3 regions of the Janthinobacterium glycogeni genome follow, and region 2 is predicted to be linked to each of the others. Evidence: predicted binding sites of a transcription regulator. Region 2 holds the regulator's gene; each other region holds the start of a gene.

Region 1 (4,267 bases), on a different contig from region 2:
GGGCAGCAGCGGCAGCCCCTTGTTCGATCCCGAGACCGGTCTCGTCTACGGCATCGTCAACATGGTGTACGTCAAAGGCCTCAAGGAGGCGGCCATCAGCGCGCCGAGCGGCATTACTTACGCGATTCCAGGCAGCTACATGCAGGCGATCTTGCTGAAAAACAAATGAACAATCAGTTGCGCCCCTGCCTCAGCCGGTCGGTAATGCCGGGCTCATCCCATGTCGGAAAAAAAAAGGGGTAAAACGACCGTTCACCCCCATGCTGTTCCATCAGGCCACCGTATTTGCGGATCTGGGCGCCCATGTAATCGAGGTCCAGCCGTAGCAGCACGGCCGGCGCCCCCACGCGCGTGCACTCGCGCTCGCCGCCGAAGTCCTGGAAACCCAGCATGCGCTTGTAAAACACCACGTGGCGCGGGTTGACTTCGATCACGTAATCGGTAAAGCCGTGGATATTGTGGGCATAAATATAAGAAATATGAATCAGCGCCGCAAACACGCGCTTGCTCACGCCCTTGTCGATGGCCAGGCGCGACGGTTCGCACAGGCGCCGGCCCTGCTCGCGCAGGATGTCGAGCTTGTCGCGGAAGTTTTCATCGGCGGGCAAGCCCGTCTCGTCATTGTCAAGGCACAAGGTCATGGTGCCGACGGTGGTGCCGGCCGTTTCCGCAAACAGCGTGATTTTATTGAGCGCATGCGCGATGCCGGGATCGACGGCATAGCCGCGCCAGCCGTACATCTTGCGGATCAGCAAACTTGCCGCTTCGCGCCGCCCACGCGAATTGGCCATGCGGATATGAAAGCGCTGCAGGTCGAGCTCGTGCTCCATGGCCGGGTCGATCTGCCCCTCGCCCACCACCAGGTCGCTGAAGCTACCTGGCGTGTCGAAGGAAATAATAGGTTCATCTTCAAAGCTCATCTTGTCCTCACGTTCATCGGCAGCCGTCGAGACGGACTGAAGCCAATGCCTTGTGACAAGAGAAAAACTGGAGAAGTTCCCAGCAATAGCTAAAAAAACAGAAGAAATTTGCCTTTAGATAGCAAAATAGCACGCTGAAATTTGCCTGCAAGTACAAAATGACAAATATAAGTGCTGTTTTGATATTGCCGAGGCCGTTGCTAAAAAAAGCTCTCCGGGATCAGCAAGACGTCGCCCGGCCGCATCATGACATTGGCGGAAATATCGCCATCCTTCAGCAAATCGTCGAGCCGTACCGCCAGCTGCTGCTGGTTGCCTTCGCGCATGCGGATGATGCTGGCTTTGTTGCCCGCCGCGAAGTCGGTGATGCCCCCCACGGCGATGAGCACGTCCATCAGCGACATGCCCTGCCGGTACGGCAGCGCCTGCGGCTTGGCCGCCTCGCCGATCACCCGGATCTGCTCGCCGTACGGCCCCGAGAAATTGGTGACGATGACCGTCACCACGGGCTGCTGGATGAACTTGCTCAAGGCTTGCTCGATATCGCGCGCCAGCTGCGTCGACGTCTTGCCGCTGGCGGCCAGATCCTCGACCAGCGGCGTGGTGATCTTGCCGTCCGGCCGCACGGCCACCGTCAGCGATACTTCCGGATTGCGCCAGACGATGATGTTGACGGAGTCGCCCGGACCGATCAGGTAATCGTGCAGGGGAGCGCTGTCGTCGGAAGGCGCCAGCGGATAGCGGGTGCGGCAGGCGCCCAGCAGACTGGCGGCGCCGGCCAGGACCAGCGTGTTGCAGAGAAATACACGGCGAGATGGATTCATGCGGAGCCTCTTCGAGTCGATGCGCGTCCATGGGCAGCCCCGCAGAACCAGCCTGGGCCGCGAACTTCCTATGATTATTAAAACCCGGCAAGTCAACCTTGAGGCGTATCAAGAAGCAATCATCTTGGGAAATCTTGCTCCGCAGCCGCCCTATACTTTGCTTACTCAACAAGCAAGTATTTTTTGCAAGACGTCGTCGCCAGCCCATCTCCCGTGCAGCACCGCCATCTGAAGGAAGCGACATGGAACAATTGATACAGCAACTGCTTTCCGGCTTGAAAGGTATCTGGAAGTACCGCTGGCATGCGGTGCTGGTGGCGTGGCTGGTGGCCATCGGCGGCTTCATCAAGGTGATCACCCTGCCCGACGACTACCAGACGTCGGCGCGCGTGTTTGTCGATACGCAAACCATCCTCAAGCCGCTGATGTCCGGCATGACCAGCGTGCCGAACACGGAACAGCAGGTGGCCATCATGAGCCGTACCCTGCTCAGCCGTCCGAACGTGGAGCGGGTCATGCGCATGGTCGACCTCGACCTGGACTCGAAGACCGTGCGCGAGCACGAGGCCCAGCTGGACGAGTTGATGAGCCGCATCAAGATCACGGGCACCAACGCCTATGACATCTACACCATCAGCTACAGCGGACGCGACCCCAAGCTCGTGCGCGACGTCGTGCAAAGCCTGCTGACCATCTTTGTCGAAGGCAGTTTCCAGGGCAAAAAAGGCGATTCTCAGAAGGCCGTGCAGTTCATCGACGAGCAGATCAAGAATTACGAGGACAAGCTGAGCGCGGCGGAAAACCTGGTGAAGGAATTCAAGATCCGCAACAACCTGCTGCTGCCGCGCCAGGGCATCGACTATGGCAGCCAGTTGCTGATGTCGTCCGATAGCCTGAACAATGCCAAGCTGGAACTGGTCGAGGCGGAACAGGCGCGCAAGGCCATCCAGAGCCAGATCGAGGGCGACGAGCCCGTGCTCGACATGGAGCCGAATGCGGCGTCCATCACGAATCCCGAACTCGACGAGCGCATCGCCTCGCTCAACAAGAACCTCGACAACCTGCGCATGCAATTTACGGAATTGCACCCCGATATCATCGCCTCGAAGCGGCTCATTGCCCAGCTGGAAGAACGCAAGATCGAGGAAAGCAAGCTGAAAACGGCGTCCGGCGACCCGGGCAAGAACTACAGCCCCATGCTGCAGCAGTTGAAGGTGGCGCTGACGGACGCGGACGCCAAGGTGGCCGCCATCCGCGCCCGCGTGCAGGAATACACGGCGCGCAACGAACGGCTGCTGGCGCAGAGCAATGCCGTGCCCGAGGTCGAATCGCAACTGGCGCAGCTCAACCGCGACTACATCATCAACAAGGAAAACTATGAAAAGCTGATCGGCCGGCGCGAAGCGGCCAAGCTGTCGGGCGAACTCAGTTCCACCACCGAAATGATGGCCTTCAAGATCATCGACCCGCCCACGGTGCAATATGCGCCCGTCGGCCCGAACCGGCCGCTGCTGTTCAGTGCGGCGCTGGGCGCGGCGCTGGTGGCGGGCGTCGCCACGGCCCTGCTGATCAGCCAGGTGCGCCCCACCTTCCTCAGCCCCGCGGAACTGCGCGACGCGACGGGCTTGAACGTGCTGGGCACCGTATCGATGAACTGGACGCCGCTGCAGCAGGTACGCCGCCGCCGCGCCCGCTATGGCTTCGGCGCCTGCCTGGGCAGCCTGTTCCTGCTGTACGGCGGGGTCATGACGGCCGCGCTGCTGAAATTCTAGAGCCACCAAGGGAGCGACGATGAGCAGCAAGGACAGCGGCAAGCAGGAACCCACGATCCTCGGCGTGGCCGAGGCCGGCGTGCCCTATGGCGTGGATGGCGCGCAGGCGGCCCGGTCGCCCCAGTACCGGGCCCTGAACCTGGACCGGCTGGCCGAGCAAGGCATGCTCACGCACGATGGCGGGCGCAGTTCGGTGGCCGAGGATTTCCGCATCATCAAGCGCCCGCTGCTGCGCCAGGCGCGCGCCAGCGGCGCCGAGGCCATCCGCCACGGCAACCTGATCGTCGTCACCAGCGCCATGCCCGGCGAAGGCAAGACCTACTGCGCCATCAACCTGGCCATGAGCATCGCCATGGAAATGGATATCACGGTGCTGCTGGTCGATGCCGACGTGGCGCGCCCGTCCGTGCTGAAAGTGCTGGGCCTGCCGCCCGAACCGGGGCTGATGGACGTGCTGCTCGACCCGCAACTGGCCATGGCCGACGTGATCCTGAAAACCAATGTGGACAATCTGAGCATCCTGCCCGCCGGGCGCAGCAACAAGCACGCGACGGAATTGCTGGCCAGCCGGGCCATGAGCCGGCTGCTGGCCGAAATCGCCAGCCGCTATGGCGACCGCATCGTCGTCTTCGATTCGCCGCCCCTGCTGATCACCAGCGAAGCGCACGCGCTGGTGGGGCAGATGGGACAAGTGGTGATGGTGGTCGAGGCGGAAACGACGACACAGCACGCCGTCAAGGAGGCGCTGCGC
Region 2 (4,267 bases):
GGCCCCTCCGTGCGCAAGGCGTTCAAGAAGACGGCCAAGCACCTGGTATGGGGCGCCATCGCCCTGTGGACGGGCTTTACCTTTGTCGGCTACTTCACGCCGATCAAGGAACTGGCGCGCGAGGTGACCACCCTCAATTTCGGTCCCTGGGAATGGTTCTGGGTCTTGTTCTACAGCCTGGCAACCTACGGCAACGCGGGCTGGCTGCGCGAGCAGGTGTGCAAATACATGTGCCCCTACGCGCGCTTCCAGAGCGCCATGTTCGACCAGGACACCCTGATCATCACCTACGATGCCAAGCGCGGCGAACCACGCGGCGCCATGAGCAAGAAGGCCGGCAACAACGACAAGCTGGGCGACTGCATCGATTGCACCTTGTGCGTACAGGTGTGTCCGACCGGTATCGATATCCGCAACGGCCTGCAGTATGAATGCATCGGCTGCGCCGCCTGCGTCGATGCCTGCAACAGCGTGATGGACAAGGTCGAGCGGCCACGGGGGCTGATACGCTACAGCACCGACCATGCGATGGAAAACAACTTCAATTCGAAGCAGATCCGCCAGCGCGCCATGCGCCCGCGCGTGCTGATCTACACGTCCATCCTGGCCCTGATCATCATCGCCGTGTGTACTTCGCTGGCGCTGCGCACGCCGCTGAAAATGGACGTGATCCGCGACCGCGGTTCGATGGGACGCGAAGTGGAAGACGGCATGATCGAAAACGTCTATCGTCTGCAGATCATGAACACCTCCGAGCAAAGCCAGCATTTCAAAATCAGCGCTTCCGGCTTGCCGGGCCTGACCTTGCTGACGCGCGAAGAAGTGACCTTGCAGCCGACGGAAACGCTGGGCTGGCCGATCCGCCTGCGCGTGCCGCACGGCGTCGGCGAAAAGGGCTCGAACAAGATTGCGATCGAATTGCACTCGCTGGACGACCCGTCGCTGCATGTGCGTGAAAGCGCGGTCTTCATCGTGCCACGTTAACAAGGAAAGGCGGACGGGGACCGGCTGCCCTCGCCGCCACGAAGTTGCAGGAAGGTCAGTCCCCGCATGGGGACTGGCCGTTTACACAGGAGAAATACCATGTCCGACAGTCTGAAACTGCAACCTCCCGTTGCACCGTGGTACAAGCATCGCTGGCCATGGCTGCTGATGATCGGTCCCGGCCTGTCCGTGGTCGTCGGCAGCTTCATGGGCTATATCGCGTTTACGCAGCCCGACGCGCTGGTGGTGGGCGACTATTACAAGCAGGGCAAGGCGATCAACCAGGATTTGAAGCGCGACACGATCGCCAGCGACCTGGCCATGGATACGACCCTGTCATATGACGTCGCTGCAGCGCGCCTCAGCGGTTCCGTGCACAGCTTCGGCAAGGCGTACCAGAAGCCTTTGCTGCTGCACCTGGCGCATGCGACCCTGCCGGAAAAGGATATCAAGCTGCTGGTGCAGCCCGATGCGGCCGGCAATTTTTCCGTGGCGCTGCCGATGCTCGAGCGCAGCCGCTGGCAGGTGCTGGTGGAAAACGACAAACGCGAGTGGCGCCTGTCGGGCATCTGGACCTGGCCGCTGCAACGCAGCATCGCGCTGCATGCCGATGAGGAACTATAACGTACAGTGCCGGGAAAACCGTAGCGAGCGGCAGTGATTTGTGGCTGAGAAGCACAGCTGTGCTATGCACGGGGGCGCCGAGCCAGCGAGCATCGCAGGCCGCAAAGCGCGACGCGCAGTAGGTTTTGACGGTGCTGTTATTTGCAGACGTCCGTGCCGGCCGTAATAGCCTTCAACTTGGCCGGCTGCAGGATCTCGATCTCGCGGTTGGAGACGCGCAGCCAGCCTTCCTTCTTGAATTTCGACAATAAACGGCTGACGCTTTCGATGGTCAGGCCCAGGTAGTTGCCGATTTCCTCGCGCGACATGCGCAGTTGAAATTTGCTGGCCGAATAGCCGCGCGCTTCATAGCGCGACGCCAGGTTGACGATAAAGGCGGCAAAACGCTGCGTCGCCTGCATGTTGCCCAGCAACAGCATGACACTTTGCTCGCGTGTGATTTCCTGGCTCATCATGCGATGGAAATGGCGCAGCAGGGTCGGCATATTGCCCAGCAATTGTTCCAGGCTGGAAAACGGGATTTCACACACTTCGCTGTCTTCCAGCGCCACCGCATTACAGTGGTGGCGGTCGGCGCTGATGGCGTCCATGCCCAGCAGTTCGCCGGCCATCTGGAAACCCGTCACCTGCTCTTCGCCGCCAGGATTGATCTGGTAGGTCTTGAAGTGCCCCAGGCGGATCGCATACAGATTCTGGAACGAGTCGCCGATGCGGAACAGCGAAGCGCCGCGCACGATCTTGCGCCGGCGGCCGATGATCTGGTCGAGCCTGTCCATGTCGCCCACATCGAGGCCCATCGGCAGGCACAATTGATGCATGCTGCAGGTCGAGCATCGCGCACGCAACGCTTCCACGGTCACTGTGGGCAAGGTCGGAGTAAGGAGCGCTTCAGTCATGTCGGTACCTTTTAGAAAATGCAATAAGAAGTTTACTGCATACAGGGTTGCCGTGTGCCAATTTCACCGCAATTTCGGCGAATAAACCACGTCCAGCCTTTAATTATATGGCAACATCGTCAAAAGCCCATGCGGAGAGGGCAATTTGCGTGGCGGCGCTTGCTAAGCTGGGGTATTGATAGGAAAATTCCTGACAGCATTATCTGCCGCCTGTGCCGCCCGGTACTGAAAAGGAAATCATGAAGCCTCTCGGCATCAAAGCAAAAGTCGCGCTGGCCACCAGCCTGACCTCGATCGCCATGATCGCGCTGGTCACCATGATCCAGGTGCAGCACATGCGCGCCGACTTCACCCGGGTACTGCTGAGTCAGCAGTCGTCGCTGATCACCCGCACCGCCGCCGAACTCGACGACAAGCTGGCCATGCTGCTGCAGATCGTCACCCTGACGGCCCGGCAGCAGCCGCCGGAACTGATCGCCCAGCCCGCCCAATTGCGCGACTACTATTCGCGCCGCTCGATGCTGGTGCTGTTCGACGACGTGCTGGTGCTCGACGCGCACGGCGCCGTCGTGGCCGACATGCCGGAAGTGGCGGGGCGCGCCGGCATCAACGTCGCCGAGCGCGAGTATTTCCAGACCGTGCTGCGCACGCGCCAGCCCATGATCACCGAGCCGATGCTGGGCAAATCGAGCGGCATGCCCATCGTGCAGATGGCCGCGCCCGTGCTGGCCGCCGATGGCCAGGTGGCCGGCGTGGTGATCGGCGTGCTGCGCCTGTACAAGGACAACCTGCTGGGACGCCTGCGCTCGGAAAAGATCGGCAAGAGCGGCTATTATTTCATCCTCACGCGCGGCGCCGTGCCGCGCTACGTGCTGCATCCCGATACCAGCCGCTTGCTGCAGCCGCGCCAGCCGAACGCCAACCTGACGACCACGCAGCTGCTGAAGATGGATGGCGAAGGCAGCATGGTCAGCACCAACAGCCGCGGCATCACGGCCGTCAACAGCTTCAAGCGCCTGAAATCGGTGAACTGGCTGCTGGCCGCCTCGCTGCCCCTCGACGACGCCTTCGAACCGTTCGACGGCGTGCTGTACCGTCTGGTGCTGTGGAGCATACTCGCCTCGCTGCTGGCCGCAGCCGTGCTGGGCTGGGTCACCGTGCGCCTGCTCTCGCCGCTGGTGCGCCTGCGCGACACCCTGCAGGCGCTGCGCACCAGCGGCAGCCGCTTCACGCCCGTACCGGTGCTGCAGCGCGACGAAATCGGCGAACTGACGGAAGCGTTCAACGGCCTGATGGGCGAACGCGACCGCCTGCAGCAGGAACTCGAAGCGCGCGCGGCGGAGCTGGAGCAGGAGCGCGACCGGGCCGAGGCGGCCAACCGCGCGAAGAGCGATTTCGTGGCCAACATGAGCCATGAAATCCGCACGCCCCTCAATGCCGTGCTGGGCATGGTGTATTTGCTGGGCAATACCAAGCTCGACACGGAACAGCGCAAATATCTGACCATGGTGCGCGTGGCGGGCCAGTCGCTGCTGGGCATCCTCAACGACGTGCTCGATTATTCGAAGATCGAGGCACGCCGCATGGAATTGTCGCCCGTCGAATTCGACCTCGACGAGGTCATGAACACGCTGGCCACGACGATGACCATGAATGCGGGCGAAAAGGAACTGGAACTGGCCATCGCCGTCGAGCCCGACGTGCCGCGCCGCCTCGTGGGCGACGCCCAGCGGCTGCAGCAAATTCTCGTCAACCTGGCCGGC
Region 3 (4,267 bases), on a different contig from region 2:
CAGGCGGCGGCGCGTCCGCGCCGGCCGGCGCTTCCAGCGCATCGAGGTCGAGCATATCCGTTTCCAGGGTCACGATGTCCTTGCGGTCCGCGCCGCGGATCACGGCTTTCAGCGCGGCCCGGCTGATCACATGTTCCAGTTCGCGCACGTTGCCCGGCCAGCGGTAGTGGCACAGCGCGTTTTCCGCCGCGGCCGACAGGCGCAGGCTGCGCAAGCCCAGGCGCGCGCGGTTCAGTTCCAGGAAACCGCCCGCCAGCAGCAGCACGTCATTGCCCCGCTCGCGCAGCGGCGGAATCGGCACGGGATACACGGATAAACGGTGATACAGGTCGGCGCGGAACGAGCCGTCGCGCACATGCTCGCGCAGGCTGCGGTTGGTGGCGGCGATCACGCGCACGTTGACCCGGCGCGGCCGGTCCGCGCCCAGGCGCTGGATTTCGCCATTTTGCAAGGTGCGCAGCAGCTTGGCCTGTATCGACAGCGGCAATTCCCCCACTTCATCGAGAAACAGGGTGCCCCCCTCGGCCGCCTCGAAACGGCCGGGCCGGTCGCTGACGGCGCCGGAAAACGCACCGCGCACATGGCCGAACAATTCGCTCTCGGCCAGCGATTCCGGCAAGGCCGCGCAATTGACGTGGATCAATGGCTTGCCCGCGCGGCGCGACAGCCGGTGCAGGCGGTGCGCGCACAATTCCTTGCCCACGCCCGTCTCTCCCAGCAGCAGCACGGGCAGTTCGGAATCGGCTACCACCTGCAATTCGTGCAGCAAGTGCGTGATGGCGCTGCTCTGGCCGACGAAATCGTGTTCCTCGCGCGGCGCCTGCGCATCGGCCAGCATGGCGCCGCCCGACAGGCGCAGGGCGCGGATTTCGCTCTCCAGACGGGTCACGCGCACGGCCGCCTCGATGGCGCAGGCCAGCTCGCCGAGGTCGCGCTGGGCCTGCGTATCGAAGGTGCCCACCCGCAGCGCGTCGAGCGTGATCACGCCCCAGCGTTCGCCCTCCAGGTCCAGCGCCATGCCCATGCAGTCGTGCACGGGCAGCGGTTCGCCGGCCCGCTCGGCGATCAGGCCATCGTAGGGATCGGGCAGGGAGCTGTCGTGATGGAAGCACAGCACGCCGCGCCGCTGCAGGATGGCGGCCAGGCGCGGATGGTCGGCGACGGCGAAGCGGCGTCCCAGCGCATCGCTGGCCAGGCCGGCCATCGCCACGGGGCGCAGGTGCTCGCCGTCGAGCTTGAGCAAGGCCACGGCCTCGCAGCCGAAGTGCGCGCGCAGGCTGCCCACCAGGCGCTGCAGGCGCACGGCCACGGGCAAGTCGGCGACCAGGTCGGTGAGCAGCAGCAGGTGGATGGCGGTGGTGGTCATAAGTACCATGCAGGGTACAACGAACCACGACAAACAAGGGTCATTACGACCCTGCATTTTTCAAATCGTTGATTTAAAACAAGTTTTTCCTGGCACACGGATTGCCTAGGTAAGGGGGCCGAACCGGCATACAAGACCAAGGAAAGCCTGATGAAAACGACTCCCTCCCTCCGCGCCATTGCCGCCGCCGTCTGCGTCCTGGCATTCCCTCTGTCCGTGCAAGCCCAGGCGAGCCTGCCGGCCGGCGCCGCCGCCACTGCGGCCAAACCTGCCGCCGCCGCCGCGCTCAAGCGCTATGAACTGCAAACCAATATCGTCGACGGCAAGATGGTATTCATCGATGCCAAGGGCCAGGTCAACCCCGTGCTGGCGGCCAAGGTGGGCGACACGGTCGAACTTGTGCTGAAAAGCGGCGAAGGCGCCGAGCACGACCTGCTGATCCCTGAACTGAACGTGGCGTCCGCCAAGTTCAGCGCCAATAGCGGCAGCACCACCGTGCGTTTCAAGGTCACGCGCGCCGGCACGTTCACCTATTACTGCTCGATTCCCGGCCACCGCCAGATCGGCATGGAAGGCAAGCTGGAAGTGACTGGCACCTCGCTGGCCGAGACGGCGGCGCCTGCCAGCGCAGCCGGCGAGTCGAGCCAGGCGGCCGCGCTAGCCCTGTACACGCCTGCGCCGTCGCCGATGCGCGGCCCCGATCCCTCGGCCGTCAGCGTGGCCGCCAATCCGGCGCACGTACCTTCCGCCATCGGCGCGCGCGCGCCGCAAACCCTGAAATACCGCATGGAGACGGTGGAACTGCCGGGCAAGCTCGATGACGGCACCAGTTTTACGTATTGGACCTTCAACCGGCAAGTACCGGGCCCGATGCTGCGCGCCAAAGTGGGCGACACGGTGGAACTGACCCTGTTCAATGCCAAGGACAGCAAGATGATCCATTCGATCGACCTGCACGCCGTGACGGGCGGCCATGGCGGCGGACAGCACACGCAGGTGGCGCCGGGGCAGGAAAAAACGGTGACCTTCAAGGCGCTCAATCCGGGCCTGTTCGTCTACCACTGCGCCACGCCGCTCGTGCCGCAGCATATCGCGGCCGGCATGTACGGCATGATCCTGGTCGAACCCGAAGGCGGCCTGTCAAAAGTCGACCGCGAGTACTACGTGATGCAGGGCGAGATGTACACGGGCCGTCCGCACGGCGCGCCCGTGCACCAGGAACCGAACCTGGAAAAAATGGCCAATGAACTGCCCGACTACTACGTCTTCAACGGCGAAGTGGGCGCCCTGAGCAAGACGCACAAATTGCAGGCCAAAGTCGGCGAGACGGTGCGCATCTATTTCGGCGTCGGCGGCCCGAACAAGATTTCATCGTTCCACATCATCGGCGAGATCTTCGACAAGGTGTACAGCGAAGGCTCGATCAGCAGCCCGAAAAACGACGTGCAAACGACGCTCGTCGCACCGGGCGGCGCCACCATCGTCGAACTCAAGGTACAGCACCCCGGCAGCTATCTGCTGGTCGACCATGCGCTGTCGCGCGCCGGCAAGGGTGCCGTGGGCGTGCTGGAAGTGACGGGCGACCCCGTGCCCGGCGTCTACCACGCGGGCGCAGTCCAATAAAACACCCCCCATTCATCCTCAAGGAGCATCTATGGAACTGATCGAACAATCTCTGGGCCAGCTGGCCCGCCGCATCCCTGGCGCCACGCGCCTGTTCGATGCGCACCGCCTCGATTTCTGCTGCGGCGGCAACAAGACCCTGCGCGCGGCGGCCGAAGCGGCCGGCGTGGACACGGCGCCCATCGTCGAGGAACTGCAAGTGCTGGCCGGACGCGCAGATGCCAGCGGCGAGCGTGACTGGCAGGACGCCTCGGCCACCGAACTGGTGGAACATATCCTGGCGCGCTACCACGCCGTGCACCGCGAGCAGCTGCCCGAGCTGATACGCCTGGCGCGCAAGGTCGAGCAGGTGCATGGCGACCGCGCCGACTGTCCGCACGGGCTGGCGGAACACCTGTCGGCCATGGCTCAGGAACTGGAAAGCCATATGCGCAAGGAAGAAGACGTGCTGTTCCCCATGATCGTGCGCGGGCAGGGGCCGCGAGCCGGCGCGCCCATCAACGTCATGCGCATGGAGCATGACGACCATGGCGTAGCCTTGCGCGCCATGGAGGCAATGACGAACGATATCACCGCACCTGGCGGCGCCTGCACCACCTGGCGTGCGCTGTACACGGGCTTGCGCACCTTCCGCGAAGACCTGATGGCGCACATCCATACTGAAAACAATATCCTGTTCGAGCGCTTTGCGCCGGCTGCGGTGCACTGACAAAGGAAAGACCCATGGGTCCCTACAAAAAACTCTGGTTCACCCTGATCGGTGTGCTGATCGTGACGTTTTCGCTGCTCGGCTACTACGGCACGGAAGTGTACCGGCAGGCGCCGCCCATTCCCGCGCAAGTGCTGGCGCAGGACGGCCGTCAGCTGTTCGACCGCGAGGGCATCCTCGACGGCCAGACGGCCTGGCAATCCGTCGGCGGCATGCAGCTGGGCTCCATTTGGGGCCACGGCGCCTACCAGGCGCCCGACTGGACGGCCGACTGGCTGCATCGCGAACTGACGGCCTGGCTGGAACTGGCCGCGCAGGAACAGCATGGCAAGGCGTACGCGGCGCTCGACGGCCCCGCGCAGGCGGCGCTGCGCGAAGCGCTCAAGCTGGAATACCGCGCCAACCGGGTCGACGATGCGCAAGTGCTGCGCCTGTCGGCGCGCCGCGTGCAAGCCATCGCCAACACGGCGCACTATTACGACCAGCTGTTCTCCGACGCGCCTGCGCTGCACGCCAGCCGGGAGCATTTCGCCATGAAGGAAAACACCCTGCCCAGCGCCGAGCGGCGC

What was found. The regulator FNR, encoded in region 2, switches genes on or off when oxygen is low (the NO sensors DNR and NnrR bind a similar motif). The targets are predictions, from matches to a motif close to TTGATNNNNATCAA.
Region 1: a site for FNR is predicted at 1,843-1,856, ahead of ACQ4W4_RS10485 (XrtA system polysaccharide chain length determinant). Genes of this name have one in related genera too.
Region 3: a site for FNR is predicted at 1,435-1,448, ahead of nirK (copper-containing nitrite reductase). Genes of this name have one in related genera too.

What each region holds. Positions count from the first base shown of each region.
Region 1 covers NZ_JBNYXP010000003.1:438,902-443,168, forward strand. Annotated here, with positions in the region: gene ACQ4W4_RS10470 (S1 family peptidase) at 1-169, shown strand, start outside; gene ACQ4W4_RS10475 (N-acyl amino acid synthase FeeM domain-containing protein) at 174-920, opposite strand; gene ACQ4W4_RS10480 (XrtA/PEP-CTERM system exopolysaccharide export protein) at 1,121-1,744, opposite strand; gene ACQ4W4_RS10485 (XrtA system polysaccharide chain length determinant) at 1,987-3,516, shown strand; gene ACQ4W4_RS10490 (XrtA-associated tyrosine autokinase) at 3,536-4,267, shown strand, end outside.
Region 2 covers NZ_JBNYXP010000006.1:376,150-380,416, reverse strand. Annotated here, with positions in the region: gene ccoG (cytochrome c oxidase accessory protein CcoG) at 1-984, shown strand, start outside; gene ACQ4W4_RS16830 (FixH family protein) at 1,084-1,608, shown strand; gene fnr (fumarate/nitrate reduction transcriptional regulator Fnr) at 1,746-2,504, opposite strand; gene ACQ4W4_RS16820 (response regulator) at 2,744-4,267, shown strand, end outside.
Region 3 covers NZ_JBNYXP010000002.1:139,796-144,062, reverse strand. Annotated here, with positions in the region: gene norR (nitric oxide reductase transcriptional regulator NorR) at 1-1,366, opposite strand, end outside; gene nirK (copper-containing nitrite reductase) at 1,517-2,989, shown strand; gene ytfE (iron-sulfur cluster repair protein YtfE) at 3,021-3,698, shown strand; gene ACQ4W4_RS06195 (nitric-oxide reductase large subunit) at 3,713-4,267, shown strand, end outside.